2 regions of the Streptosporangium jomthongense genome follow, and region 1 is predicted to be linked to the other one. Evidence: riboswitches for the same ligand, from Rfam matches in the RefSeq annotation. Region 1 holds a riboswitch; the other holds the start of a gene.
The links. A riboswitch is a leader RNA that binds a small molecule or an ion and turns the genes downstream of it on or off. The one in region 1 is predicted to bind cyclic di-AMP.
Positions count from the first base shown of each region.

Region 1 (7,297 bases):
GGCGGCGGAGGTCGCGCTGGCCGAGGGCAAGGTGGTGATCTTCGATCCGGCCGTGGTCAGGAACGGGGAGGTCCGGTTGGCCGTCCGGAGGCTCCCGGTGGGGGGCGAGAAGCCCGCGGTCACCATGCCTGCGGTCGGCGCCACCGTCCAGGGGCCCGCGCTGGTGCTCGGGGTGGCGCCGGAGGCGGCGGTGACCAGGGCGGGCTACGTCCCCGGCCTCATCGGGTTCATCGTTCGCCCGGAGGACGGCCGTCCCGACCCGGAGCGGGAGCGGCGGCTCAGCGAGGCGATACGCGTGATCACCCCCGACGTCACGGTCACGACGGCGGGGAGCGTGGACTCCGGCAGGATCGATCCCACCCTGTGGGTCATGGGGGCGCTGGCCTCGCTCGTGGTGCTCGGCGGTACGCTCGCCGCCTCGGGCCTCGCCGCCGCCGACGCCCGGCCCGACCTGGACACGCTCTCGGCGGTCGGGGCCAGACCTCGCACCCGCCGGGCGGTCGCGGCGGGGCAGGCGGTGTTCGTCGCGGGCCTCGGGGTGCCCCTCGGCCTGCTGGTCGGCCTGCTGCCCGGGTTCGCCATGGCGAGCCAGTCGGTCGTGCAGCGCAACGACTACCGGGAGGTCGGGTTCAACGGGGTCGCCTACCCCAAGCTTGAGATGGTCCTCAGCGTCCCGTGGCTTCCCCTCGTCGCCGTCGGGGTCGGACTGCCGCTGCTGGCGGGACTGATCGCCCTGGCCTTCGCCAGGACCGGGGTCACGCTGACCCGGCGGCTGGGTTAGTCAGGCGGACAGGTGGCGGCCCGTTCAGGGGCGGGCCGCCACCTGTCCGGTTCAGTCGGTGGTGCCCGCGCAGACCACGTGGGCGCCGATCTCGATCATCCGCTGTTCGCTGCGGGCGTCGGCGACCCTGGCCATCAGGATCGGCGCCTCGCTGGCGGCCAGCTGCGGCAGCCGGGCGCGCACCCCGCGGTGGATGTCCCTGACCACGTCCTCGGCCGCCGACATGTGCACCTTGACGTGCAGCATGATCCCGGGGGCCCCCGAGGAGGTCTTGGCCTCGGAGATCCACACGTGGTGCACGAGCGGGTAGTCGGCGAGCACGTAGGAGATCGCGAAGCGCAGCGCGGGCAGGATCGGGTGTGTGCAGCGCCCGTAACCGGGGTCGACCATCTGCATCGGCCCCGACAGGTGGGGACGCGGCGCGGGGATCCACGGTTGGGCGGCGGGCGCGGGCGGCACGGGGGCCGGGCTGGTGCGCCGGCCCGCCGCGGGAGTCACTGTGGGAGCGACTGTGGGAGCCACCGGGGTCGCCGGAGCCACGGGGACGACCGGAGGCACGGAGGCACGCGGGACCGTGGCCATCGCTCCGGTCGCGTAGGCCGTCGGGGCCGCGCTCGACAGCGCGGGCGTCGGGCCGGTGCGGGTGGAGAGCAGGTGGCGCTGGAGATCCTCGATCGGTACGGCCGCCGCCGCCGGGCCCGCGGCGTCGATCACGATCTCGCGCACGCCGGTGGCACGCTGGATGTCGAGGATGGTGTCGGCGTCGCACGCCGACAGGGCGTGGTTGCCGCGGTGGCGCGCGTAGGTGCTCTGCGAGGTGTAGCCGAGCAGGACCCGTTCGCCGGTCTGGGTCGTGCCGAGCACGACGGAGCGATCAGGGCGCACGGCCACGAGGAGCCCGTATTCGGCCAGCGCCGTCAGCAGCCGGTGCGGGCTGCCGTGTTGCGAGAGTACGTCGCCGAGAGCGGGGTTCCCGATGCTCATACACGGAACCTTAGGTAGAGAACCACGGCTTATCAGGGTAATCGCGAAGTTTTATCTAGATCAAGACCAAGATGAATTTTGTAGGCATAGAAGGTGTACGAAGTGGGTAACCGTCTCGGATCGCGGGACACTCGTGAACGCGTTCACAAGCCTCGATAGACTACGAGAGGTCCGTCCGCAGCCTCCACGTCTCCAAAGGATCCAGCCCGTGAACAAGCCCGTCGTACTGGTCGCAGAGGAACTCTCCGAGGCAGGTCTCGCCGTCCTGGGAGCCGACTTCGAGGTCCGCCACACCGACGGCGCCGACCGCGCCAAGTTCCTGCCCGCCCTCGCCGACGTGGACGCGCTCATCGTGCGCAGCGCCACCCAGGTGGACGCGGAGGCGATCGCCGCCGCGCCCAAGCTCCGCGTCGTCGCCCGCGCGGGCGTCGGACTCGACAACGTCGACGTTGAGGCCGCGACCAAGGCAGGCGTCATGGTCGTCAACGCCCCCACCTCCAACATCACCAGCGCCGCCGAGCACACCGTCGCGCTGATCCTCGCCTCGGCCCGCAACGTCGCCCAGGCCCACGCCGCGCTCAAGGGCGGCGAGTGGAAGCGTTCGAAGTACACCGGCGTCGAGCTGGACGAGAAGGTCGTCGGCATCCTCGGTCTCGGCAAGATCGGCCAGCTGGTCGCCCAGCGCCTGCAGCCGTTCGGCGTCGAGCTGATCGCCTACGACCCCTACCTGCAGCCCGCCCGCGCCGCGCAGATGGGCGTCAGGCTGGCCTCCCTCGAAGAGGTCCTGCGCGAGTCCGACTTCATCACCGTGCACCTGCCCAAGTCCAAGGAGACCGTCGGGCTCATCGGTGACCGCGAGCTGCACCAGGTCAAGCCGTCGGTTCGCCTGATCAACGTCGCGCGCGGCGGCATCATCGACGAGGGCGCCCTCTACTCCGCGATCAAGGAAGGCCGCGTCGCGGGCGCGGGCATCGACGTGTTCCCCAAGGAGCCCGTCACCGACAGCCCGCTGTTCGAGCTGGACCAGGTCGTCGTCACCCCGCACCTGGGCGCCTCGACCCACGAGGCCCAGGAGAAGGCCGGCACCCAGGTCGCGCGCAGCGTGAAGCTGGCCCTGGCCGGCGAGTTCGTGCCGGACGCCGTCAACGTCCAGGGCGGCGCCGTCGCCGAGGACGTCAAGCCGGGTCTGCCCCTGGCGGAGAAGCTCGGCCGCGTCTTCACCGCCCTCGCCGGTGAGGTCGCCACCAGGCTCGACGTCGAGGTGCGCGGTGAGATCGCCTCCCAGGACGTCCGCGTGCTGGAGCTGGCCGCCCTCAAGGGCGTCTTCACCGACGTGATCGAGGACTCCGTCACCTACGTCAACGCCCCGCTCCTGGCCAAGGACCGCGGCGTCACCGTCGAGCTGGTGACCAGCGCGGAGAGCCCCGACTGGCGCAACGTGGTGACCGTCCGCGGCGTCCTGGCCGACGGCCGCGCCGTCTCGGTCTCCGGCACGCTCTCCGGCCCGCGGCAGGTCACGAAGATCGTCGAGGTCAACGGCTACCAGATGGAGATCGAGCCGACCGACCACCTGTCGTTCTTCACCTACGACGACCGCCCCGGCGTCGTCGGCGTCGTCGGCCGCATCCTCGGCGACCACGGCATCAACATCGCCTCCATGCAGGTCGCCAGGGACGCCAAGGGCGGCAAGGCCCTCATCGCGCTGACCGTCGACTCTGCCATCCCGGCCGAGGTGATCGACCAGATCGGCGGCGAGATCGGCGCCGACAGCGGCCGCTCGGTCGACCTGGCCGACTGATCCCGGAGCACGGCTCCCACGGCCGCCGTCCCCGTTCGCGGGGCGGGGGCCGTCTGCTTTTCCGGCCGAGCCTCGTCTCAATATATGAGAAGCCTGCACGAGGGGTGAGACAGATTGCGGAGGGCCGGTTATTATGGCTGGTAATGCGCCAGGTTCTCGTACTTATTACCTGCCGCGGCGAGGCCTGACACAGGGGCGGGCCGGCAACTCGCCGCGGTGTGATGGCGTTCGTCGGCCCCGGTTTCCCGTCGATCCGTGATCCGGATCCGCGATCCGATGAGGGCCCGTGACCAGGGTCCAGGCTCCCCTTCCTCCTTCAGCCAGCTCCGTGCGAACGAGACGAGAAGCGTCATGTACGACATGTATCCCTGGAACCGTCCCGAGGACAACGAGAACGAGGCCGCCCAGGCCCTGCAGACCGCGCTGGACCGCCGCGACAACGGCGGAGTGCCCCCGCACTCCTCCTGAGCCGGGTCCCTCCGAGGCCACGGGCGGTGCGGCGCCCGGGACCGGGAGAGGCGTGGGTCAGCGGGCGAGGGCCGTACCGGCCTGGGTCGACTGCCTGATCGCCGTGTCCAGCTCGGCCCGCTCGTCGGCGAGTTCGACCCCCTTGGGGTCCGGCCGTACGGCTCCCGCGAAGCTGGCGCGGCGCCAGGCCTGCAGCTTCTCCACCTTGACCACGTCGCCGCTGCGCGGGGCGTGGACCATGTAACCGGGCTTGGTGATCATGCCGACGTGACCGAGGTTGTGGAAGAAGACCAGGTCACCGGGTTTGAGGTTCTTCCAGGAGATCTTCCTGGCGAACGCGGAGTACTGCTGGGTCGTCGTGCGGGGCAGCCGGATGCCCGCGGCGCCGTACGCGCGGAGCATCAGGCCCGAGCAGTCGAAGCCGCCCCTGCCCGTGCCGCCCCAGACGTACGGTGTGCCGCGCTTGGACATCGCCCAGTTCAGCGCCTTCTTCCAGGCCGGGACCTTCCGCGCGGTCCCGGAGAACCCGGCCGGGGCGGGTTCGACGGCGGGAGTGGTGAGCGGGGTCCGGGAGCTCTCCGCGGTGGGGGCCGGGTGTGCGAGGGCGAATCCGGCGGCGGCGAGCGCGAGGAGAGGAGTGGGGGAGGTGGTGGTGAGGGAGGAGTCCGCCAGTGCGACGGCGGGTGTCGCGAGGATGGTCGAGCCGGTGACGATCAGGGTCAGGACACGGGGGTAGGTCTTGCCGTTCAGGACCGTTCCTTCCATAGGGCCGGCCGGGTGAGCTGTCGGGCTCGGGCGTGGAGGTCGCCCTACGGCGCGTGGTGGCGCCGACTCGCCCCGAGGGGCCTCGTGGAAAACGCCGGAAACGTGCTCCGCCAGACGGAGTGCGGCTCGGACGCCCCGTGGACCCCGGAAGTGGTTCCCCGGCTCCGCGCGGACCGAAAGAGGGGGATGGCCTGCGCGAATTAGGCGACGATACGAATGGCCAGGACCTTAACGAAACGGTCAAAAGATCGCAAACAGGACAAACTTTTCAAGGCCTTCCGGGGCGGGAAGTGTCCGAGGGGTGAGATCGGTGGTTCGATTGTCGAGACAGAGCAGATAGGGTGCCCGTTATGGATTCGCGCAATGTTCGTCTGGCCGTCATCCCTGGAGACGGGATCGGGACCGAGGTCGTCACCGAGGGCCTGAAGGTCCTCGAAGCCGTCGGAACGAAGGTGGAGACCACCACCTACGACCTGGGTGCCGGCCGGTACCACAGAACCGGTGAGGTCCTTCCCGAGGCGGTCCTCGACGAACTGCGCGGCTACGACGCGATCCTGCTCGGCGCGGTCGGCGACCCCAGTGTGCCGCCGGGCATCCTGGAGCGCGAGTTGCTGCTCAAGCTCCGCTTCGAGCTCGACCACTACGTCAACCTGCGTCCGGTCAAGCTCTTCCCCGGCGTCGCGACCCCGCTGGGCGGCTCCCGCCCCGAGGACATCGACATGGTCGTCATCCGCGAGGGCACCGAGGGCCTCTACGCGGGCGCCGGTGGTGCGCTGCGCCGCGGCACGCCGTACGAGATCGCCACGCAGGAGTCGCTGAACACCGCCTACGGTGTCGAGCGCGTCGTCCGCTACGCCTTCGAGAAGGCGCTCAGCAGGCCGCGCAAGAAGCTGTCGCTGATCCACAAGACCAACGTCCTCACCTTCGCCGGTGACCTGTGGTCCCGTACCGTCGACCGGGTCAGCCTTGAGTACCCCGACGTCGCCACCGACTACTACCACGTCGACGCGGCCTCGATGTTCTTCGTCACCCAGCCGGAGCGGTTCGACGTGATCGTCACCGACAACCTCTTCGGCGACATCATCACCGACCTCGGCGCCGCCGTCGCCGGTGGCATCGGCCTCGCGGCCAGCGGGAACGTCAACCCCGACCGCACCGCGCCCAGCATGTTCGAGCCGGTCCACGGCAGCGCCCCGGACATCGCGGGCCAGGGCAAGGCCGACCCGACCGCCACGATCCTGTCGGTCGCCATGCTCCTGGACCACCTTGGCCTGACCGAGGAGGCGGCCAAGGTCGAGCAGGCCGTGGCCGAGGACCTGGTCGAGCGCCAGACCGGGTGGGCGAGCCGTACCACCCACGAGATCGGCGACGACATCACCGCCCGAGTAGCCGGCTGACAAGCCGCCCGCACGACCCCAGACGCGCCCGGTGGCTCAGCAGAGCCGCCGGGCGCGTCTTTTTTTGTTCGTCTCACCGAGCAGACTGCCGGATTTTGGCATATATGCAGTAGTTTTCCGGTGCCTGCTCCGTCCCAGAATGGACCGTAGGTGCACTCCGCCACGAAGAGAAGGACCGCCGCCATGACCACCGCTCAGAAGCTGACCTTCGACGTGCAGCTCTCCGACCACGCTCGTTCCACGGCCGAGCGCGAGCAGGTACTGGCGAATCCCGGATTCGGTCAGACCTTCACCGACCACATGATCTCCATCGACTACACCGAGGGGGAGGGCTGGCACGACGCGCGGCTCACGCCGTACGGCCCGCTCAGCCTCGACCCGGCGACGTCGGTCTTCCACTACGCCCAGGAGCTCTTCGAGGGGCTGAAGGCCTACCGGCAGGAGAACGGCTCGATCGCCTGCTTCAGGCCGTACGCCAACGCCGCCCGCTTCAACCAGTCGGCGCTGCGCATGGCCATGCCCGAACTGCCGCAGGAGGCCTTCGTCGAGTCGATCGAACTGCTCGTGCAGACCGACCGCGAATGGGTGCCGACCACCCAGGGCCACAGCCTCTACCTGCGCCCCTTCATGATCGCCACCCAGCCCGCGCTCGGCGTCAACTACCCCTCGCGGACCTACCGCTACATGGTGATCGCCTCTCCCGCGGCGGCCTACTTCGGCGCGGCCAAGGCCGTCTCGGTCTGGCTGTCCACCGAGTACACCCGCGCGGCCCCCGGCGGCACCGGCTTCGCCAAGTGCGGCGGCAACTACGCCGCGGCCTTCGTCGCGCAGCGCCAGGCCGTCGAGCAGGGTTGTGACCAGGTCGTCTGGCTCGACGCCAACGAGCACCGCTACGTCGAGGAGATGGGCGGGATGAACCTGTTCTTCGTCTACGGCGACCGGCTGCTCACCCCCGCCCTGACCGGCACCCTCCTGCCCGGCATCACCCGTGACTCGATCCTCTCCCTGGCCGCCGAACTCGGCCTGACCGCCGAGGAGGGCCGCCTGTCGATCGAGGAGTGGCAGGCGGGCTGCGAGTCCGGCGACCTCACCGAGGTCTTCGCC
Region 1 is NZ_JBHSBC010000001.1:500,764-508,060, reverse strand. It holds gene ACFOYY_RS02465 (FtsX-like permease family protein) at 1-781, shown strand, start outside; gene ACFOYY_RS02460 (hypothetical protein) at 833-1,765, opposite strand; gene serA (phosphoglycerate dehydrogenase) at 1,974-3,563, shown strand; gene ACFOYY_RS02450 (hypothetical protein) at 3,819-4,031, shown strand; gene ACFOYY_RS02445 (C40 family peptidase) at 4,089-4,796, opposite strand; cyclic di-AMP (ydaO/yuaA leader) riboswitch at 4,784-4,998, opposite strand; gene ACFOYY_RS02440 (3-isopropylmalate dehydrogenase) at 5,147-6,193, shown strand; gene ACFOYY_RS02435 (branched-chain amino acid aminotransferase) at 6,377-7,297, shown strand, end outside.

Region 2 (7,297 bases), 230 kb from region 1:
GCCGGTAGTCGGCCCCGGGGTGATGGCCCGCCAGGGCGTCGACGTCGGCCAGCGTCGTCTCGCCGCCGCGCCGGTCGATGCGGGCCAGGCGGTCGAGTTCGGCGACGGCCAGACGGCCCGCCTCGGCGGCGTGGGCGGTCGCCTCCGCGGTCATGACGGGGTCGGCGAGCCGCAGGGCCGCGGCCGAGGCGACCGCGATGCCGGTCAGCCGGTGCGCGGCCACGTCGTGGAGTTCGGCGGCCAGCCGGTCGCGCTCGGTGGTCGCGGCGAGTCTGGGGATGGCGGCCGAGGCGGCGCGGTAGGCGGCGAGCGAGGCCCGGCCCGTCCTGCGCCGCCGGTGGGAGCGGCCGAGGGACCACACGACGGCGGCGGCGCCCGCGGCGAGCGTGCCGAAGCCTGCGGCGTCCCTGAGGCTTCCGTTCACGACGCCGATCGTGATCGCCACCACGAGGGTGACGGCGACGGCCCCGGCCGCCGCGGTTCCCGCCGTGCCGTACAGGGCCAGCGCGTAGAGCGCCGCGACGGTCACCAGCGCGGCCAGGCAACAGCCGAGGGTCAGTGACACGCGCTCACGCTACCGGGTTCGCCCGTGATGTCCGGAAGAACGAGCCTCCCACCGGCCCCGCGCCCGGGAGCCGATGGGAGGGGTTCGCGTGCCCTACGGCCTCACGGCCCGTACGGCGGGTACCGGGTCACACGCGCTGCCAGAGCGCGGGGACGTTGGCGGGCTCCCAGCCGGGCAGGGAGGTGTGCGCCTGCAGGCACCGGTAGGCGGAGCCGCCGTAGGTCACCACGCTCCCGGCGTAGTAGGAGACACCGGCGGCCCAGGGCTGCGCGGGCGGCGTCGCGGTCGTCGTCAGCGTGGGCGTCGAGGTGTGGGAGACGGTCGGGGTGGGGGTCGGGGTGAGCGTCGGCGTCACCGTGGGTGTCGCCGTCGCGGTCGCCGTGGCGGTCGGGGTCGGGGATGGGGTCGACACGTTGCCGAAGGTCACGTCGGAGCAGGTGTAGAACGCCTCGGCGCTGTCCGAGCGCTGCCAGATCGAGTAGACGATGTGGCGGCCGGTCTTCGGGGGCAGCTGGCCCTGGATGACGTACTCGCCGTTGACCTTGGACGGGTTCCTGACCTTCGCCAGCAGGGTGGAGTCCAGGTCCGACCACTTCAGCGGCTGGAGCGGGTCGAAGCCGTCCTTCGTGATGTAGATCTCGAAGGTGCCGGGGTGGTCGGCGGTGTAGGGGTAGCGGAAGGTGTAGGCGCCGCCGCCGGTCGGCATGGCCGTGGAGGGCCAGTCGGTGCGGGCCGCGTCGTAGGCCCGGTACTTGGCGCGTCCGGCGCTGCACAGCTGCCCGTCAGGGATGATCTCCCTGTGCTTTCCGTTGGCGGTGCCGATGTTCAACTCGTCCCAGTCGTAGAGCGGCTGGGTGTCCCATTTGCCGACGGCGGCCTTGCAGGCCGGGGTGTCGGGCGACTCCGGGTTCTCCAGATAGCAGGCGTAGACCCGGCTGACGGGTGTTCCCATCGATCCATGGGCGGACGCAGAACCGGCCATGACCGTCGAGAGCAGGACGGGTACGGCCGCCGCGGCGGCGATCGCACCAAGCTTCCGATTGTTCATGAAGGGCTTCTCCTGGGGGTGTAAGGGCGGAGAACGTGCAGGTCAGGCCCATGATTACGGGTCAATTATTAGGTAAGTTTCCTAACAGTTTCACCGAACTTAACGCCATGGGCGGAGTGGGGTCAAGACCTGGCCAATGTCCCTTTCTTGGGGGTTGAAGGTAGATCTTCTGGGGTTTTCATGGCTTTTGCTTTGCTTTGTCCGTTTGTGGTGGGTAGTGTCCTAGTTGTTCTCGACCGGTGACTTGCCCCTCACGAGAAGGAGCGGTCGGTCGACGTCGAATCCCGAAGCCTCCCGAGGGCGACGGGAGCCGGGGACCCACCTTTTGGGGTGAATCCGCCGCGACAACGCGGCGGTAGGGCAACTCCACCGCCCGAACCCGTCAGCTAACCCGGTAGACGAGATGGAGAGGAGATCCCCTCATGGATCACGTCGTCGCCTACCCACCGGCACGCACCGCCTTCGCGCGGATCGACTGAGACTTCCGCCGCGCCTGACCGCGGCACCCCCGCTCCGCACCGCGCTCCGTGTACGCCCGCCTGTTTCCTGGTGCGGCCTCTCTTCCCTGTGAGCGCTCACGCCCCGTGCCCCACTGATCGCCGAACGTCTTCGGCCCGGCACGAGCGGCTGTCCTGTTCCCTCGTGAAAGAGCCCTGTCTTCATGCGTTTCTCCGCTGCCCTGCGCCATCGTCTGCTCGCCGCCACCCTCCTGAGCGCGAGCGTCCTGACCTCCGCGGGTGTCGTCTCCGCGCTGCCCGCCGCAGCCGACACCGGCACCGGAACCACCGCCACCGCCCCGGCCGCCGCTGAGCCCGTCCTGCTCAAGGGCTCGACCAAGGCCTCCTACTTCTGGGACGACTCCTCCGGCCGCGCCGGTGACACCGGTCTGCCCGCGAGCGGCAAGCCCATGCAGAAGGGCATGATCGCCAGCCCGAGCTGGCCGCTGTTCACCGAGGGCTACGTCCTCTACAACGGCAAGAAGGCCAAGTTCTTCGTCGGCGACCGCGGCCCCGGCGTGCCGTCGAGCAGCGGCGTCATGATCGACCTCGACGCCAAGACCTTCGCCGACCTGACCGGTGGCAGCTTCAACTCCGACACGCTGGGCGTGGACGGTGTCGACGGCCAGGGGCACATCAAGGTCGAGTACGTCATCACCAAGTGGGGCGACGGCGTCGGCAAGAAGAACTACCCCGTGGCCTTCTCCAGCGGAGCCTGGAAGCTCATGGACCACAACCCGGCCACGCCGCCGCAGACCGCCCTGGCCGACGCGCCGCGGCCGTAACCCCTCATCGCGAAATATCCCCCAGCCCCGAAGGCCCCCGACCCCCTTCGGATCCCCGCTTCCTGAGATCCCCGAAGGTCCCGCTCCTCTCCCGGGACCCCTCCTCCGATCCCCCTCGGAGTCCGAGACCCCCTCAGGAAGGACGAGGGCGGGCACCCCGCACAGGTGCCCGCCCTCGTTCCGTGTTCACCGGCCGTGCCGTACGGCCTGCGGGCCGGACCCTCGGTCCCTCCTCGGCGCCGCGTGGTCCCTCGCGGTCGTCCTCGCCGCTCCGGTCACCGGGGCGTCCGGGCGCGGGAGGTGATGGCGGCCAGGTTCTCCGCCGTCCTGCGTCCCTCAAGCCGCAGCAATCCGAGGTTGGACCCCGGGCGGGCGAGGATCGTGAGGACGATCTTCGGGCCCGCGGTGTAGAGGAGCGCGTAGCCGCCGGCCGCGGAGACCAGCGTCTCCTCGAAGGTTCCCCTGCCCGTCATGTCCGCCATCCGGCGGCTGAGGGCCAGCAGCGCCGAGGAGAGGGCGCCGGTCTGCTCGGCGAAACCGCCGTCCAGGTCACTGGCTATCGTCAGGCCGTCCGCGCCGCACACTACGCTTCCGTCCACATCGGGTGTCCGCTCACGTAGCCGGGTCATCTCCTGGCGTACCTCGTCGCGGATTTCCACCGGCACCCTCCTTCTGGTCCGCTTCAGCGTCCGCGGTTTCACGGGCGTCCTCGAAGGCGTCGGACCGGGCTCAGGCAAGTGCCCTCAGCGCGTTCCTCAGCCGGATGAGCAGGTCGACGTCGGCGGGGTCGCCCGCCGTCACGGTCCCCCCGGGAGCCCCGGCGGGAGGTCCCGTCGCGGGCGGGCACGGTGGCCCGGCCGTGTCGAAGCACCCTCGCGGGCCGGACCGGTGCCGTTCCTCACGCGGGAACGGCGGGGCGGTGAGACCCCCGGCACGGGCGGTCAGGTGACCCGACAGGGACTGGAGACGATGCCGCGCCAGGGCCAGATCAGCGTGATGTACATCAAGACGGACATAAATCACGAGCAGGCCGTCGAACACCGTTTCCAATGGTTTTAGTAAATGGTATCCGTCGTCGGTGGTTATGATCACTTCACGGATTCCAGTGGGCTCGCCGGGGAGGCTCACGGCGAGGCCGTCGAGCATCGCCCGTAAGGTCTCGCCGAGCCCCGCGACGGCCCTGCCCGCGCCGGTTTCGCGGGCCGCGCCGCCGCCCGCCACGGCCGTCCCGCCGGTCTGGTCGATCAGCACCGCGTCCAGCGCACCGGGGATGGCCATGGCCTCGGCCAGGCAGCCTTCGATTCCGAGCACGGGGTCCCCCTCGCCAACGACTCCACAACGCCGCCCGGTCAGCGTAGGGAAACCGCTCCGAACCCGGAGCTATTCATGAAAAGTCAGATATGGCGAGGAAAAGAATTCCGCCGGGCGGTAGAAGGTTTGTCAACCGGCGGGGGAACGTTTGCTACTCGTCGGGGAGGAGGGCTTTCTCGTCGGGTTTGTGGACAAGAACATTCTTCACATATGACTCGGTCGAGGCGGGCAGTCCGACGTCCTGCCCGGCTTTCTCGGAGATGAACCAGCGGTGGTCGAGCACCTCGTGGAAGAGCTGGGCCGGCTCCAGTTTGCGCCGCATGTTCGCCGGTACGGCCTCGATCGTCGGCTGGAACACCTCGGCCAGCCACCGGTGGGCCACGACCGCCTCGTCCTCGTGGCGCAGGCCGCGCGCGACCCGGAAGGCGTCGAGGTCGTTGAGCAGCCGCCTGGCCTGGTTCTCCTCGACGTCCAGACCGGTGAGCCTGAACAGCCTGTGCTGGTGGTGTCCCGCGTCGACCACCTTGGGGCGCACGACCAGCCGTCCCGTGCCCGCCTTGCGGCGGACCATCATCTCGGCGACGTCGAAACCGAGGTCGTTCAGCTTGCGGATCCGCTGGTCGATCCGGTGCCAGTCCACCTCCTCGATGATCTCGTCGGAGGTGAGCTCGCCCCAGAGCCTGTGGTAGCGCGCGCAGACCGAGTCGGCGACCTCCTCGGGGTCGATCGAGGAGTGCAGCAGCTCGCCCGCCTGCAGGTCGAGCATCTCGCCGAACAGGTTGACGTGCGCGACGTCGATGTCGTGCAGCCGCTGCCCCTCGCTGATCATGGGGTGCAGCTCCCCGGTCTCCGCGTCGACCAGGTAGGCGGCGAAGGAGTCGGCGTCCCTGCGGAACAGCACGTTCGACAGCGAGCAGTCACCCCAGTAGAAACCGGTCAGGTGCAGCCGCACCAGCAGTACGGCCAGCGCGTCGAGCAGCCGGGTGAGCGTCTCGGGGCGGATGGTGCCCGACATGACCGCGCGGTAGGGCAGGGAGAACTGCAGGTGCTCGGTGACCAGCGCGGAGTCGAGCGGCTCACCGTCGGCGTCGGTCCTGCCGGTCACCACGGCGACCGGCTCGACCGCCGGGGCGTCAAGCCGGTTCAGGTCCCACAGCAGGCGGTACTCGCGTTTGGCGTAGTGCTCGCTGATCTCCTTGATCGCGTAGACCTTCCCGGAGAGCCTGGCGAAGCGCACCACGTGCCGGGAGATACCCCGGGGCAGGGCGACCAGATGGTGGTCGGGCCAGTTCTCAAGAGGGATGTCCCAGGGCAGCCGGATCAGGTCCGGGTCGCTCGGGGTGCCGGTGAGCTGCAGGGGCATCGCGTCGATCCTCACGTCGACAGGGCGGGGACGTCGTCCCCGCGGGGGGCCTGGTGGGAGGCTCGCGGGAGGGTCAGTCCTCGCCGAGGGGGAAGGCGGGAGCCCGGCGGCGCCGTACGACGGCGGAGAGCTGGTCCCCGGTGAGCGTCCTCGGCTCGCCGAGGGCCCTGGCCCGCACGTAGACCTCGCAGAGCCATTCGAGCAGCCTGGCCGCCTCGAAGGCCTGCGGGAGGTCGTCGCCGAGGGTCACCCCGCCGTGGTTGGCCAGCAGTACCGCCTGCCGGTCGCCGAGGGCGGTCATGACGTTCCCGGCCAGCTCGGCGGTGCCGTACGTGGCGTAGTCCGCCACCTTGACCACGCCGCCGAGCAGTGTCGTGTTGTAGTGGACCGGAGGCAGCTCGGTCATGACCGCCGAGACCACGGTGGCGAAGGTCGAGTGGGTGTGCACCACGGCCGTCGTCCCCGTCGCCGCGTAGATCGCCAGGTGCATGGGGGTCTCGGAGGAGGGCGACAGGTCTCCCTCGACGAGGTCGCCCCCGACGCCGACGACCGGGCAGGCCTCGGGTTCGAGCCGGTCCAGGGCCAGACCGCCCGGGGTCACCGCGACCAGGTCGCCGAGACGGACGCTGAGATTGCCCGACGTCCCGAGAACGAGCCCGGTCTCCACGATCCGGCGACCGTGTTCACACAGCAGCCGACGCTGCTCCGCCAGCAACATGCCCCAAAAGTAGGGTCTTGCGGCGGTATGCGGCAAACCGTCATTATCTGGTCTAGACCGGCTCTTCCCAAAGGGTTGCTTCAGGACCTAGATTCTTTACCCACACGCATGTCGCGAGTCAATGGCGATGTGCGAAGTATCGGGTACTGTGTGCAAATCTGCCAAGGTCAGGATTGCTTTGCTGTCTCGTTGCTACCGGATTTGTCGCAGAGACATCACGGCTCGGTCTAGACCGGCTGCGAACCCTTGACGCTGTAGTCCGGGGCTACGTACCTTCAGGCAAACGTTTAGGAAACTTTCCTAATTGATCCCCCGCCCAGGAGGGTTACAATGTCCTACTCGGCCGGTACGCCCGGAGATATCACCCGGCGGCAGATGCTCCGCCGGATCGGCCTGACCGCCCTCGTCGCAGGCCCCGCCGCAGGACTGCTCAGCGCGTGCGCGACCGGGGGCAGCAACGCTCCCGCCGCCACCACCTCCGCGGCCCCCTCCTCGGGCGGTGCGGTCTCCCCGGCCAACCCGTTCGGTGTCGCCGCCAACGCCCCCCTCGAAGTCGTCATCTTCAAGGGTGGTCTCGGCGACAGCTACGCCACCGACGTCCACGAGCCGATGTACAAGAAGGCCTTCCCGCAGGCCACCGTCAAGCACGTCGCCACCCAGCAGATCGCGCAGACCCTGCAGCCGCGCTTCGCCAGCGGCGAGGTGCCCGACGTCATCGCCAACTCCGGCACCGACCTCATGGACACCGGCGCCCTGCAGCAGGAGGGCCAGCTCCTGGACCTCACCGAGCTGTGGGACGCCCCCTCGATGGACGACCCCGCCAAGAAGGTGCGCGACACCGTCGCCCCGGGCACCATCGAGTCGGGTCTCATCGACAACAAGCCGTTCCTGATGAACTACGTGTTCTCGGCCTACGGCCTGTGGTACGACTCGGCCCTGTTCGAGAAGAACGGCTGGACCGCGCCGAAGACCTTCGACGAGTTCAAGGCCCTCTGCGAGAAGATCAAGGC
Region 2 is NZ_JBHSBC010000001.1:270,574-277,870, reverse strand. It holds gene ACFOYY_RS01295 (ATP-binding protein) at 1-565, opposite strand, end outside; gene ACFOYY_RS01290 (lytic polysaccharide monooxygenase) at 693-1,613, opposite strand; cyclic di-AMP (ydaO/yuaA leader) riboswitch at 1,879-2,029, shown strand; gene ACFOYY_RS01285 (hypothetical protein) at 2,275-2,895, shown strand; gene ACFOYY_RS01280 (roadblock/LC7 domain-containing protein) at 3,171-3,554, opposite strand; gene ACFOYY_RS01275 (hypothetical protein) at 3,625-4,206, opposite strand; gene ACFOYY_RS01270 (DUF4032 domain-containing protein) at 4,358-5,569, opposite strand; gene ACFOYY_RS01265 (class II aldolase/adducin family protein) at 5,643-6,287, opposite strand; gene ngcE (N-acetylglucosamine/diacetylchitobiose ABC transporter substrate-binding protein) at 6,618-7,297, shown strand, end outside.
Region 2: another riboswitch for cyclic di-AMP. It lies ahead of ACFOYY_RS01285 (hypothetical protein); the one in region 1 lies ahead of ACFOYY_RS02445 (C40 family peptidase).